Linked DNA regions of Methylotuvimicrobium sp. KM2. The protein of the gene in region 2 binds, or shares a complex with, the protein of the main gene of each other region. Links are inferred from orthologs where the notes say so. Each region holds a gene or a part of one and is shown on either strand. Other genes may lie near its edges.

Evidence for each region.
Region 1: the proteins of WJM45_RS15885 (region 2) and dsbD are in contact, whole or in part, in a crystal structure (PDB 1JZD), measured with the Escherichia coli proteins. The link is inferred for Methylotuvimicrobium sp. KM2 from one-to-one orthologs.

Annotation. Positions count from the first base shown.
Region 1 is NZ_CP150634.1:3,005,549-3,012,478, reverse strand. What follows is about bases 2,600-5,614. They hold dsbD (protein-disulfide reductase DsbD), read right to left. Parts: upstream 5,219-5,614; coding sequence 2,981-5,218; downstream 2,600-2,980. Other genes in these bases: cutA (divalent-cation tolerance protein CutA), read right to left, coding at 5,203-5,523; WJM45_RS12620 (redoxin domain-containing protein), read right to left, coding at 2,600-2,984. In the rest of the region: accC (acetyl-CoA carboxylase biotin carboxylase subunit), read right to left, coding at 61-1,404; accB (acetyl-CoA carboxylase biotin carboxyl carrier protein), read right to left, coding at 1,425-1,868; aroQ (type II 3-dehydroquinate dehydratase), read right to left, coding at 1,873-2,319; more of WJM45_RS12620, read right to left, coding at 2,469-2,599; WJM45_RS12605 (FxsA family protein), read left to right, coding at 5,803-6,240; WJM45_RS12600 (DUF2892 domain-containing protein), read right to left, coding at 6,294-6,530; uvrD (DNA helicase II), read left to right, coding at 6,638-6,930. UniProt on the Escherichia coli protein: Required to facilitate the formation of correct disulfide bonds in some periplasmic proteins and for the assembly of the periplasmic c-type cytochromes.
Region 2 is NZ_CP150634.1:3,780,591-3,787,345, forward strand. Bases 2,187-5,026 are described here. They hold WJM45_RS15885 (DsbC family protein), read right to left. Parts: upstream 4,047-5,026; coding sequence 3,327-4,046; downstream 2,187-3,326. Other genes in these bases: WJM45_RS15880 (multicopper oxidase domain-containing protein), read right to left, coding at 2,187-2,952; rseP (RIP metalloprotease RseP), read right to left, coding at 4,535-5,026. In the rest of the region: WJM45_RS15875 (ATP-binding cassette domain-containing protein), read right to left, coding at 1-813; more of WJM45_RS15880, read right to left, coding at 1,327-2,186; more of rseP, read right to left, coding at 5,027-5,887; ispC (1-deoxy-D-xylulose-5-phosphate reductoisomerase), read right to left, coding at 5,896-6,755. UniProt on the Escherichia coli protein: Acts as a disulfide isomerase, interacting with incorrectly folded proteins to correct non-native disulfide bonds.

The DNA.
Region 1 (6,930 bases), 780 kb from region 2 along the record:
TACTCAGCTGGGATCTTGCGGTCGGGTCAGCGATAGCGTGACCCGACCCAATCAAGCATGCTAGTTTAAGTCCAATAGCTTTTCAAGATAGTGAATGTTGCGTTGTCCGGCGATGAATCCGGAGTCGGTCATGATGTCTTTTTGGAGCGGTATATTCGTTTTTATACCGTCGATCACCATTTCGTTCAATGCGGTTGTCATTCTTGCAATGGCGCTATTGCGGTTTTCGCCGTGCGCGATTAGCTTACCGATCATCGAATCATAATAAGGCGGTACTTTGTAGCCGTTATAGATGTGTGTTTCGCACCGAATGCCGGGGCCGCCCGGCATGTGGAATTGATGGATCGTACCGGGACAGGGCATGAAGGTCTTGGGGTCTTCGGCATTCAGTCGACACTCGATCGCATGACCTTGAATTTTGACTTGCTCTTGAGTAATCGATAAGGGTAATCCGTAGGCGATACGTAATTGTTCCTTAACGATATCGAAGCCGGTGACCATTTCGGTAACCGGATGCTCGACTTGAACCCGCGTATTCATTTCTATGAAGAAGAATTCGCCTTTTTCATACAGGAACTCGAAGGTCCCTGCGCCCAGGTAGCCGATATCGCGGCAAGCTTTGGCGCACAATTCGCCCATACGGTTACGTTCTTCGTCGGTAATGCCCGGTGCCGGCGCTTCTTCGACGACTTTTTGGTGCCTTCGCTGCATCGAGCAATCGCGCTCGCCAAGATGGATCGCATTACCGTGTGAATCGGCCATCACCTGGAATTCGATATGGCGGGGATCTTCCAGGAATTTTTCCATGTACACGGTATCGTTTCCGAACGCGGCACTCGCTTCCGCTTTCGTCATGGTAATGGCATTGATCAATGCGGCTTCGGTATGTACGGTGCGCATTCCGCGTCCGCCACCGCCGCCGGCGGCTTTGATGATAACCGGGTAACCGATTTCCTGAGCCATTTGCAGGTTTTGCTTATTATTGTCGGTTAACGGATTGCCGTTGCCCGGTACACAGGGAATGCCGGCGGCTATCATTGCCTTTTTTGCGGCGATTTTATCGCCCATTATGCGGATCGTATCTGCATTCGGGCCGATGAAAACAAAGCCGCTTTGCTTTACTTTTTCCGAAAAATCGGCATTTTCCGATAGAAAGCCGTATCCCGGATGAATGGCTTCGGCATCGGTGACTTCGGCCGCGCTTATGATGGCTGGGATATTTAGATAGCTATCGGTGGATGGGGCGGGGCCTATGCAAACCGACTCATCGGCTAGCCTAACATGTTTTAGATCCCGGTCCGCCACGGAATGTACCGCGACAACCTTGACTCCAAGTTCACGGCAAGCGCGCAAGATGCGCAAGGCTATTTCGCCTCGATTGGCGATGACTATTTTATCGAACATGATTAAATACCTTTGGGTTGTTATTCAATGACAAACAAAGGTTGGTCATATTCGACGGGTTGGCTGTTCTCAACCAATATTTGCGTTACTGTACCGGTTTTATCGGCTTCGATTTGGTTGAGGATTTTCATCGCTTCTATGATACAGAGAGTATCGCCTGCTTGTACCGATTGTCCGATATCGACAAAAGGTTTGGCGCCGGGAGACGCGGACCTGTAGAAAGTGCCGACCATCGGCGATTTTACAATATGACCGGTTATTTTTTTCTCTGTCGGTTCTACAGGGCTTGGTGCGGGTGCCGAAGATGGGGTGGTCGGAGCGAATTGAGCCGGTGCGTAGTTCACTTGGGCGGCATTCGAGTAACGACTAATTCGGACGGATTCTTCCCCCTCACTGATTTCTAATTCGGCAATATCCGATTCTTCGATGAGCTCGATCAGTTTTTTTATTTTTCTAATATCCATTGTGTTATGTTCTCTTTGCTAATATCTCGTGAGCGGCCGTCAAGGCCAATTCGTAACCGATGGCTCCCAGTCCGCAAACAACTCCCACGGCAATATCCGAAAAATAGGAATGTTTTCTAAAAGCTTCCCGGGCATGTACGTTCGACAGGTGCACTTCAATGAAGGGAATCTTGGTCGCCAGCAATGCGTCGCGTATCGCCACGCTGGTATGAGTAAAAGCTGCTGGATTAATAATGATAAAATCGACATCGTTGGAAAAAGATCGATGAATCAATTCCACGATTTGGTGTTCGGCGTTATATTGGTGAAAACGGAGCGCGTGACCCAGAGTCGAGGCGGATTTTTCCATCGCCAGCTGTATATCGGCTAAGGTTTTGCTACCGTAATGGGTAGGTTCTCTTAGACCCAGCAGATTCAAGTTCGGACCGTTAATAACGCAAATATTCGCCATGCAATTGAAGTGCTAATTTAGATTCGGTGCCGATAATTCTCCCTAATTTAAGCACGTTTGTCCATATTTATGTCATTTAACACAAATAAGGCGTAATCACTGGATCTTTTAAGACATTTACATGGTTTATCGAATGATTTGATGTTTTCTCAGTCCATCAGAGGTTCGATGATTTCGATAATCTTGTTGCGGGATAATTGTCCGGATTGTTTATGAATTATTCGACCTTCTTGATTGAAGATAAGGCTGAAAGGAAGGATTCCGGCAGAATTTCCCCATTGTTGAGTCAAGATGATGCCTTGGTCGCCGGCGATTAGCATCGGATAATTGATGTCGACAAAGTCGAGATATTTTTTGACCGATTCTTTAGTTTCGATAGCGATGCCGACAAATTGCAAGCCACGGTCTTGGTATTCTTGCTGTAAGGCAACAAATTCGGGGATTTCTTCGCGGCAAGGAGGGCACCAGGTTGCCCAAAAGTTGACGATGGTGATTTTTCCTCGCCATTCGGATAGGCTGCGTTCGTTGCCGTTCAAATCGGGTAGTCGGTAATCCGGTAGTTCCATGGTTTCACTATGCGTTTCCGGCTGTGTTTTATTTTGTAGCCAAATTCCGCCGGCTAAAGCGACAACTGCGGCGATAATAAGTGCCGTGGTTTGTTTCATAAATCAACTTGCCGCAGTATGTTTAAAAAAGCGTTGGCATCCTGATAGCCTATCACGCGTAAATGTTTTTTTTCGGCTAGGTCGGTACCGAAAAATAAAGTGGCCGGAGGCCCGACTAAGTTAAATTTTTTCAGCAAGGCTTGATGTTCAAAATTGTTTGCCGTGACGTCCGCCTTCAATAAAACGAAGCGATTCAGTTCTTGTTTGACTTCAGGGTGCATATAAGTATAGGCCTCCATTTCCTTACACGAGACACACCAGTCGGCATAAAAGTCGAGCATGACCGGTTGATTGTTGCGGGCTGCCCTTTCTATGCTGTTTTCGAGCTCATGTAGCGAGGCGACTTCGACAAAGGGCAGGGGGCTTTCGGCCTTGGCTGTGCTTGCTAAACTCAGTCCCTGCAAAGGTTTTAGCGGGTTATGGTTGCCCATGCCTAAGCCGATCAATAACAGGACGCCGTAGGTCAGCATCACGACTCCGGCGCCTTTCCAAAGCTTTTTCCAGCCGCCTGCATTTTCGCTCAACGGGTCAATCGCTTTCAGGTAAATGGCCGGTATGATCAGTAATAAGGCCCATAGGAACATCGTGATATCGGGCGGCAAAATACGGTCCAGCATCCATAGGGCGACAGCCAGCATGATCACGCCGAAGACCGCTTTGGTTGCATTCAGCCATTGACCGGCCTTCGGTAATAGTTTTCCGGCCGATGCGCCGAGTATCAATAGAGGCACTCCCATACCGAATCCCATCGCGAATAATGCGATGCCGCCGAGCACGGCATCGCCGGTTTGGCCGATATAGATCAACGCGCCGGCCAACGGAGCCGCAACGCAGGGGCCTACGATCAAAGAAGATAACGAGCCCATGATCGCCGCGCTCCAAAACGAACCGTCACGGTGTTTGTCGCTGGATTTATGCAGTCGAGTTTGAATCGATGCGGGCATTTCTAGGTTGTAAAAACCGAACATCGACAACGACAACAATACGAAAATACCGCTGAACAGCGCGATAATCCAAGGTTGTTGAAAGGTCGTTTGTAGATTGCTGCCGAATAACGCTGCCAAGACACCGAAAACCGTGTAGGTCAATGCGGAGGCGGTGACGTAACTCAGTGATAAAAGAAAGGCGCGGCTAGTGGTTACCCGGTTGCGTTGACCGACGATTATGCCGGATAAAATCGGTATCATCGGAAAAATACAGGGTGTGAAAGAAAGTAACAACCCGAAGCCGAAAAAGGACAGTAATGTTAGCCAGAGCGTGTTTTGATGCAAAGATTGAACGATGCGGTCTTGTTCGGATTGCGGTTCGTCGACCCGAGTGCTTGTAAAGGCATTGATCGGCTTCGATGCCTGTGCGGTCATCGGTAGATCCAATGGCGTGCTTTGCGACATCGGAGGATAACATACGCCTCGATCCGCGCAGCCTTGAAATTGTGCTTGAAGAATAATATTTTGTTGATCCGCTTGATAGCGGTTAATCGGCAAATCGAAGCTTAGGTCATTACGGAAGATTTCAACGTCGCCGAATTCCTCGTCGTGGTAAGGCGTGCCTCCGGGCAAAGTGAAGTTGCCGATTTTTACTTTTTCGGAATCTAGGATATCGAATTGAAATTTGTCGCGATATAGATAATAGCCTTCCGCAATTTGCCAATTGACGGTCAGCGTGTTCGGGTCCTTGACCGAAGCGAAAAAGCGGAAGGCTTGTTCCGCCGGAAGCAATTCATCCTGGAACAGATTTAGCTTTAAGTCGCTCAGGCCCTGAACTAAGCCGAAAATCGAGCCGGTTTTCGCGGGAGCCTCTTGAGGCGCTAGGTCTACCGTCAGTGCGGTCTTTTGAGGAGGATAACAAATGCCGATATCGGCGCAACCCTGATGTTTAACTGTCAATTGCAAGGTGTTAAGCGCATTGTCTAGCTTGATGATCGGCACTTCAACGGCGAGTTTGTTTCGATAAATGACCATGTCGCCGAAAAACTCGTCATGCTTCGTTTTTCCTGGAGGATAAGTGATATCGTCGAGTGTAATCCGTTCTGACCGGCTTTCAACGCCCAATTTATCACGGTACAAATAGTAGCCGTCGGCGATCTGCCAGGTTAGAACGATTTTATTCTCTGTATTAGCCTTGGCGGTGAGTTTAAAAGCTTGCTCTTGCGGCAGTAAGTCGCTTTCGCTGATGGCAAAGACGGCTTGATGAAAATTTGCAATGAGGCAAAGCAGTATTATTTTGATAGGCATGAATCGATCCATTTCAGATACTCAGGCAAAGCGTGTTCGACAGAGACCGCGACGATCTCGGGAAGTTCATAGGGATGCGTCTCTTGTATGCGTTGTTCCACTTGCGGGTAAATATCGCGTCGTGTCTTAACGAGCAACAGGTATTCCTGATCCGTTTCGATTTGATCTTGCCAGCGATAAACGGAAGTCAATCCTGGAAGAATATTTGCGCAAGCGGCTAAATTTTCTACGATTAATGTTTGAGCGATAGAGCTTGCCGTATTCTGATCCGGACAGGTGCAAAAGAGGATAATGTGATTCGACATAACTGGAGACTCGGTCAATTTGTTCTGGAGTTTCGGTTTTAAAATCCCTATATTGTAACGTTTAATTCAGGATAAGGTCTCGGTGCGATTTTTCGCCGGTCTTGGTTCATTGATTTTGAGCGGATGAAAATGGGTTCATAACTTTCGTACTTCAAGTTTCGGAAGTGCCCGAGGGCTCCCGGTGCCGGATTTCGATCTTAGAGTAGGTATAATTGATTTCAAATGGGAAACTTTCCGGGGTTATCTGTTTCCAATGTGAAATTTGTTTAGGAATTTTAAATGAAAGTTTTTCAAGTTGTATTTTTGTGTTTTTTGATCATTCCTTTTTTGGAGATTTATTTGCTGCTGCCCATCGGCGGCTTGATCGGTGTATTTCCGACGGTTGTTTTGGTGGTATTTACTGCCGTATTGGGCGCTGCTTTGTTAAGACAGCAAGGTTTTGCGACCTTAAGGCGTTTTCAAGATAATTTGAACCAGGGCGTGGTTCCCGCTTACGAAATGATTGAAGGGCCGATATTGCTGGTTGGTGGAGCATTGTTATTGACTCCCGGTTTTTTTACCGATGTGCTTGGCTTTGCATGTCTAATACCTCAGCTGCGCGGCAAAATCGCCCGTTATGTGATTGAGAACCACCTGATACAGACGGGTAGCGCGGTTCATCCCGGGCGATCCAAAGATAATAATGTCTTGGAAGGCGAATATAAAAAGGAGGATTGACAGGTCTTTCTTATTAAGCCGCTTGATCTACGTCCCTGTAGAAATTAAGCGGCTTATTGGCTACTTTCCGGTTCGCCGCTAGTGCAAGTGTTCTTGTTGAGCCCGGAATAAACCGGACACCAACCGAAAAAAGAGGTGCCGATCAATACGGTTCCTAACAGTAATAAAATAATTTTTGCGGTGAATAAAGATATCAATACCAATGCCGCGCCTCCGAACATGCGGTATTTTTTATCCTTATCGCCAAGATTGTGTTCGAATTTTATCATGCGTTTAAAATCGAAGCTCATTGTAAGTCCCCTCTGCTAATTAATGTTGGTTATTAAAGCCCGGTCCGGCCGTCATTATTGCTTTCCTTAAACGCGCATAGCTTATAGAAATGTTTCAACGATAACAAATGGATATTACTTCAATTATTAATCCTCTCAATGATGCTCAACGCGAAGCGGTATCGGCGCCGTCCCGCGCAATGTTGGTTTTAGCCGGCGCCGGTAGCGGCAAGACCCGGGTCTTGGTGCATCGCATCGCTTGGCAGATTCAAGTCGAAGGCCATTCGCCGCATAGTATCTTGGCTGTCACCTTCACTAATAAAGCCGCAACGGAAATGCGCACCCGTATCGAAGATCTGCTCAATATTTCTGCGCGTTCGATGTGGATAGGCACCTTTCATGGACTCGCGCATCGCCTGCT
Region 2 (6,755 bases):
CAGCGCATCCAACAACGTCGATTTACCCGAACCGCTGGTGCCGAAAATGCCGACGAATTCGCCCGGATGAATCGCAAAACTCAGGCCATCCAACAAACGTTTAGTCTGACCCGACGATTCCTTGACCTCTTTGGTCAACCGATAGACTTCGATCTTGACTTGACCGTCTTGATTCGATGGAATAATGGCGTGTCCGTCGAACCGATAGTCGAATGCGGCGAAGCTCAACCAATCATTGGCTATCACCTGCTGCTTACCTTTGATACGCACCGCATTGACAAAGGTTCCGTTGGTGCTGCCGCAATCCTCGATAATCCATCCCGTAGGCTCCCTGGTTAATTTGGCATGTTCACGGGACACCAGCGGCGAAGGTATTGTTATATCGCATTGAGGTAATCGGCCTATCGTTAGCGCCGATTTTCCTGTCAGAGTAATGCCGGCGGATGCATCATCGCCGGGCAAAACGTCATCAGCGGCTTGATTCAATTGAAACTTGATTTGAAAAGGCGTGGAACCGAATAAAAGCCAATCGCCGTTATTCAGCATCAATGGTTTGTCGGCAAGCCTGCCGTTAACGGTAATTGGCGCATCGTCGATCGCAGCAATGAATAATGCGCTATCTTCACTAACAAAAATTTTGGCGTGCCGTGGTAAAACACCTTCTCCAGTTATCGGAACATCATTGCCGGTATCGCTACCGAGTCGACACGCCTTACTGAATTCACAAACTATCGCTTGCCTTGATTTTGCTGCAAGTAGTTCGAGTTGAAACGGAGCTTCGCTGACTGTGCGACCGATGTATGCATTATTCATTGTTATTTTTGAACTCGGCGCTCTTTCACCCAATTGATTTAAATTAAATTAAACTTAAAACATAAAATGATTGTAATCGCAACCCTCATTTAACGCAAAATTGTTTGCCTGCTTCCAAAAAAACTGTGCCTTGAGGATATTAATAGAGAATTAGCGCCCTCACCTGCTAAGGATATGGTCGTAAACAACTTCCCTATTTTACGGAGGGTTCGGTTGCTCGATTGACAGGTGTCGGCGGCAGGGCGGACTTTTGCTTCTCGGCAATTGCTGAATTATACCTTTCCCGCTTCATATTTCGGCGATGCTTAAGAAGTCGCGCGGGGGGGGGAATCAGTAAAGACTTTGCCAGCCAGCATGGAGCTGGCATAGAGCATGGACGTATTTACCCAGCACCTAAATCCATAACCCATTGGTCATGGTTAATTGGCTTGGATAATATTTAGGTGCTGGGCCTTTAATAGGCGCCACGGGGCCGAACTTTCATCTACGGTGAGTATATAAACCGAACTCAGATTATTTTATTAAGAAATCACGCATCATGCCCATATCTTCATGCTCAAGATTATGGCAGTGATACATAAATAGCCCTATAAAATCATTGAATGGTTTCAATACGGTCACCTTTTCGCCGGGCATCACCAGCGCCGTATCCTTCCAACCGCCCCAGACCAATCCACCGGAAATCGTTCGGTACGCTTCTCTCGATTTCGGATTGACTTGGCGTTTGATGATTTGAAATTGTTCGCCGTGTAAATGCATCGGATGAGGCATCGGCATGCCGTTCATGCCACTGTATCCATTGTCGAATTCGATGACTTGCAAGCTATTGACAGGAATGATTTCATCGTCGCGAACATCGTCCATTTTGTAGGAACGCCCATTCAATAACGCCGACATGTGCCGCATCGACAAACTAATGGTTCTTGGATCTTTGTTATTCGCTGCATCGCGAACATTCAACTTAGGTATCGTGGATAAGCGCTCCGGTAAACTCTGCGACGATTTGCCGGCTTTAATCACTTTAACGTTAAATAAAGAAAATTCACTACCCGACGGCAGATCGGAAGAGTGCATCATGCCCATACCCCCGCCCATCATGCCGCGCCGTCCTCCGCCCATCATTCCGCGACCGCCACCCATCATGCCCATGCCGCCATGACCGTGTGTCGCAATATCGAACGACAAGCTGCGCATGCTTATCTCAGAACCCACCGAACGACCGCTGAAATTGGCCCAAAGCTCGATTCTTTCGCCTGGAGCCAACATCACATAGGAATACTGCTTCGGCCTTTCCAGCAATCCGCCGTCGGTACCGATCACAGTCATTTTACTGCCGTCCGACCAGGCCAGTTTATAGATCCGAGAATTTGACCCGTTTAGCAAACGCAGCCGATAGGCCTGTCCCGCGACAGGCAACACATAATCGGGCCGACCGTTGACAAAAATCCGATCGCCGAGAAAGCCCTGCATGCGTTGCATCATGTGGTCGCTGTAGACGAGCTGATTATTCTTATCGAAGCTTCTGTCTTGGATAACCAACGGCAGATCAAATTCACCCTTGGGCAAATTCAAAGCCCGTTCTTCATCGTCATGCACAATAAACAAGCCGGCAAGACCCGAATAGACTTGTCGGGCGGTGACGCTATGGGTGTGAGCGTGATACCAGTAGGTTCCGGCACGATTCAGAATTTCGAATTCATAGATATAAGATTCGCCGTGACTGACCGCGTACATCGGATTGCCGTCCATATTGGCCGGCACATGCAGTCCGTGCCAATGCAAAATCGAATGCGCCGGTAAATTGTTATTCAAATGAATTCTGACTTTTTGGCCTTTCTTCAGGCGAATCGTCGGCGCAAGATAGGTATCGGGATGATTTTCTATCGATGAAGCCGGACCTTTAAGAACTTTAGCCCGCACTTTCCAAACTCGGGTTTCAGGCCCTTCGAAGATAGGAACCTGCGCGATATCCTGCGTCAGTTCGATTTCCACATCGGGATGAAAGTTCGCGGAAGGCGTATTGACCGCTTTAAAGGCTCCGCCCGATTGCGCCCAAGAGGGGTAAGTCGCCGCACCGGCTGCCGCAAAAGCGGCATACTTTAACCATTGTCGGCGTTGTTGATTGATCGGAGAGTTCATCGTCTTGTACCTCATGGACTTATAATTTGTTAGTATATTAGCAAATTATAAATTAATAGCAATTTAAACACCTTTATCAAAGCGTATTGCCATAAAAGCCGAAAACATGGCCGCACGAAATATTTATACTCATCGTAGATGAAAATTCGGCCTCGGGGTGCCCGTCAAAGGACGCCGTGAATACGTCCATGTAGGCTCTATGCCAGCTCCATGCTGGCAAAGCCTTTGCGAGCGCTATGGATGGCGTGAATGTCGATTTTGCAGGAGCAAAAATCGACCTAGCACCCCGAGGCCTCCTCCGGCACTGCCGAAATTTGATGCGAGGCAGTTATAGAATAAACGTTCTCAAGCACCCACAACCTAGCCGGATTATTCTATAAACCTTTTTCTTCGCGCAATACTTCAACCAGTTGTTTGGCCGGTAAGTAACCCGGATATACAGAACCTTGTTCGGTGACTATCATCGGCGTTCCGCGCGCTTCGAAATCGTTACCGAGCTTCATGTGCGCATCGACCGGATTGGTACAGGTCTTGGCTTCGGGGGTTTTCCCTTGCTTGGCTTTGGTTAAAGCATCGTTACGATCCTCCGCACACCATACCGAAACGGCTTTGGTATAAGAATCAGAGCCCTTCCCAGCTCTCGGATAAAACAAATACTGAATAGTAATGCCTTCTGCCATATATTGATCGATCTCGGAATGCAATTTCCGACAGTAGCCGCAATCGATATCGGTAAAAATAAATACTTTATGTTGACCTAATTTCGGCTTGAACACGATCATTTGATCTTGTCCCAACTTTTCCAGCGTATTCTTTCGCGTATTAGCCATTTTCGCTTCAGTCAAATCGGTTCTGGCTTCAAGGTCGATCAAGCGCCCTTGAAATAAGTATTTGCCGTCATCGGAGACATAAAAAATAGTTGCCCCCGCCGTGACTTCATAGACTCCCTTTACTTCGGAAGGCTTAATCAATTCAGGATTGAAGTTTGGCATCGATTTTTTTAAAGCCGCCTTGATGGCCGCTTCATCGGCTTGAGCAATGCTCATGCCTAAAACCGAGCCAAGCAACACCACTCTTTTAAGTATTTGTTTCATAACGTTTCCATAAATTCAGATTGACTCATGCGTTTCTAGGACTGTTGAGCGAGTATTTTGTTCATTACCCTATGAAAAAACAGAAGCCAGTATTCAGGGCTTTTCTATCGGCTTACTGTCGTCTGTTGATATATACCCATCGCAGATCAAAATTCGGCGCCGGGGTGTCCGTCGAAGGACGCCGTGAACCCAGCACCTAAATTACCAAGACAATTAATCCTAGCCAATGGGCTGTGGAATTTAGGTGCTGGGTGAATACATCCTTGTTGGCTCTATGCCAGCTCCATGCCGGCCCCTCACCTAACGTTAGGTGAGGGGCCGCACTCCCCGGCGCCTCCTCAGGCACTGCCGAAATTTGAAGTGCGAAAGTTATTACCTGTTTGGTGAGCGAAAGTTCTATACAAACGTATAACAAGCTATTGAACTAAATTTTTCTTCATGGTGAAAGGCTTTTTCTGGGATAAAGGCTTTAAAGCGGAGCGGCTTTTTTATTGAAACAAACGCTCCAAATCCAAAAATAAAGCCAATACCATCAACGACAGTAGCAGCAAAATACCGACCTGTTGTAACGCAACCTGGAATTTTTCCGAAACAGGGCTGCCTTTAATCGCTTCAATCGCAAAAAACAACAAATGACCGCCGTCTAACACCGGAATCGGCAATAAATTAAGCACGCCAAGACTGATGCTAACTTTCGCTAAGAAAGACAGGAATTCGACAACTCCGCGCTCAGCCGAAAGCCCGGCAAACTGAGCGATACTGATTGGACCGCTAAGATTTTTCACAGAAGCATTACCGAGAATCATCTGACCCATCATTTTGAGTGTTGCGGTACTAAAAAAAACGGTTCTCGAAACGGCCCCCGTCAGGGCCGGCCAAAGCGGTAAATCATTGCGCACTTGCAACGACGCCATCAAGTCTTCTGGAATTTCAGCGGCCACGCCGATTTTACCGACAACCTCGTCTGTTTCGACGACTTTTTGAGGCGTTATTTCGAGACTCAATTGCACGCCTTGCCTTTCAATAGTCAGGTCGATAAGTCTTCCTGGGCTATTTTGCACATAGTCAACCCATTGCAACCAGGTATTGATCGGCTCACCATTAGCAGAAACAATCAAATCACCGGACTGTAATCCGGCATCGGCCGCCGGCATGCCTTCCAGCACTCGCCCGACAATCGGCCTGAGCTGCGGCATCCATGGTTTAAGACCTAATTTATCGTAAAGTTTATCAGGCTCGCTTCGCAATTCTTCAGGAAGGTTGATAAGCCGCGAATATCGCTGTTCATCGATGTTTTTTACCGTAACATCGACACTTTCTCGACCGGTCATGGCCGCCGAGATAATCGACTCAATAACCTCCGACCAAGTCGCGGTGTTTTTTTGATCGACCGCTACGATCTCCTCGCCTTCGAGCAAGCCGGCTTCGGCGGCAAGCGTACCAGGCTCGACATGACCGATAATCGGGCGTAAGCCGGTTTCACCTATGAATAGCACGATCCAGAAAAACAGCACGGCTAACATTAGATTGAATAAGGGTCCAGCCGCGACAATCGCCGACCGCGCCCATAATGGCTGGCGGTTGAATGCGAAAGGCAAATCTTCATCGGCCACCTTGCCTTCGCGTTCGTCAACCATTTTCACATAGCCGCCTAGAGGTATTGCCGAGATGACATATTCGGTCGACGCAGGCGATTTCTGATAAGACCAAATAACCTTACCAAACCCGACCGAAAACCTCAGTACTTTGACGCCGGTTTTTCGCGCGACCCAAAAATGACCGAACTCATGAAACGAAACCAGAATACCGATCGCGACAATAAAATAAAACAGCGTACTCATTAACCCAATTAACGCTTAAGTTCTTCGACGATGCGCTCAGCTACTTCCCGGGCTTTGCTATCGGCTGCCAATACAATATCCAGCGTATCGGCCGGATCGGCTTTGAATTGATGCATGCTCCGTTCAATAATGAAAGGAATGTCGGTAAAACGGACGTTCTCGTCCAAAAAAGCAGCAACCGCGATTTCATTAGCTGCATTTAATACAGCCGGCATAATACCGCCTGCCTCGACCGCTTGAATCGCCAAGCGTAAACAAGGGAAACGCTGAAGATCGGGTTGTTCGAAATCCATGTGCTTAACGTCGAATATATTCAATGGTGCGGCACCGGAGTCGAAACGCTCCGGCCACGCCATCGCATGGGCAATGGGTATACGCATATCGGGATTACCCATTTGCGCCAACACAGTGCCGTCGACATAATCGACCATCGAATGAATCACGCTTTGCGGATGAATCACCACCTGAATTTTGTCCGGCGACATATTGAACAATAAACAGGCCTCAATCAATTCAAGACCTTTATTCATCATCGTCGCCGAATCAACCGAAATTTTACGTCCCATATCCCAATTCGGATGCGCGACGGCTTGATCCGGCGTGACATCGACCAACTCTTCGACCGGCTTAGTTCTGAACGGTCCGCCCGAAGCAGTCAACAAAATTCGCCGTGCTTCCTTTGCCTCTTGGCCCGCACAGTAATCTGCCGGCATGCATTGAAAAATGGCATTATGCTCGCTATCGATCGGCAGCAAATGCGCACCGGACTCGGTAACCGCTTTCATGAAAATATCGCCGGACATCACCAACGCTTCTTTATTTGCCAGCAATACAGTTTTACCGGCTCTAGCAGCCGCCAAAGTGGGTA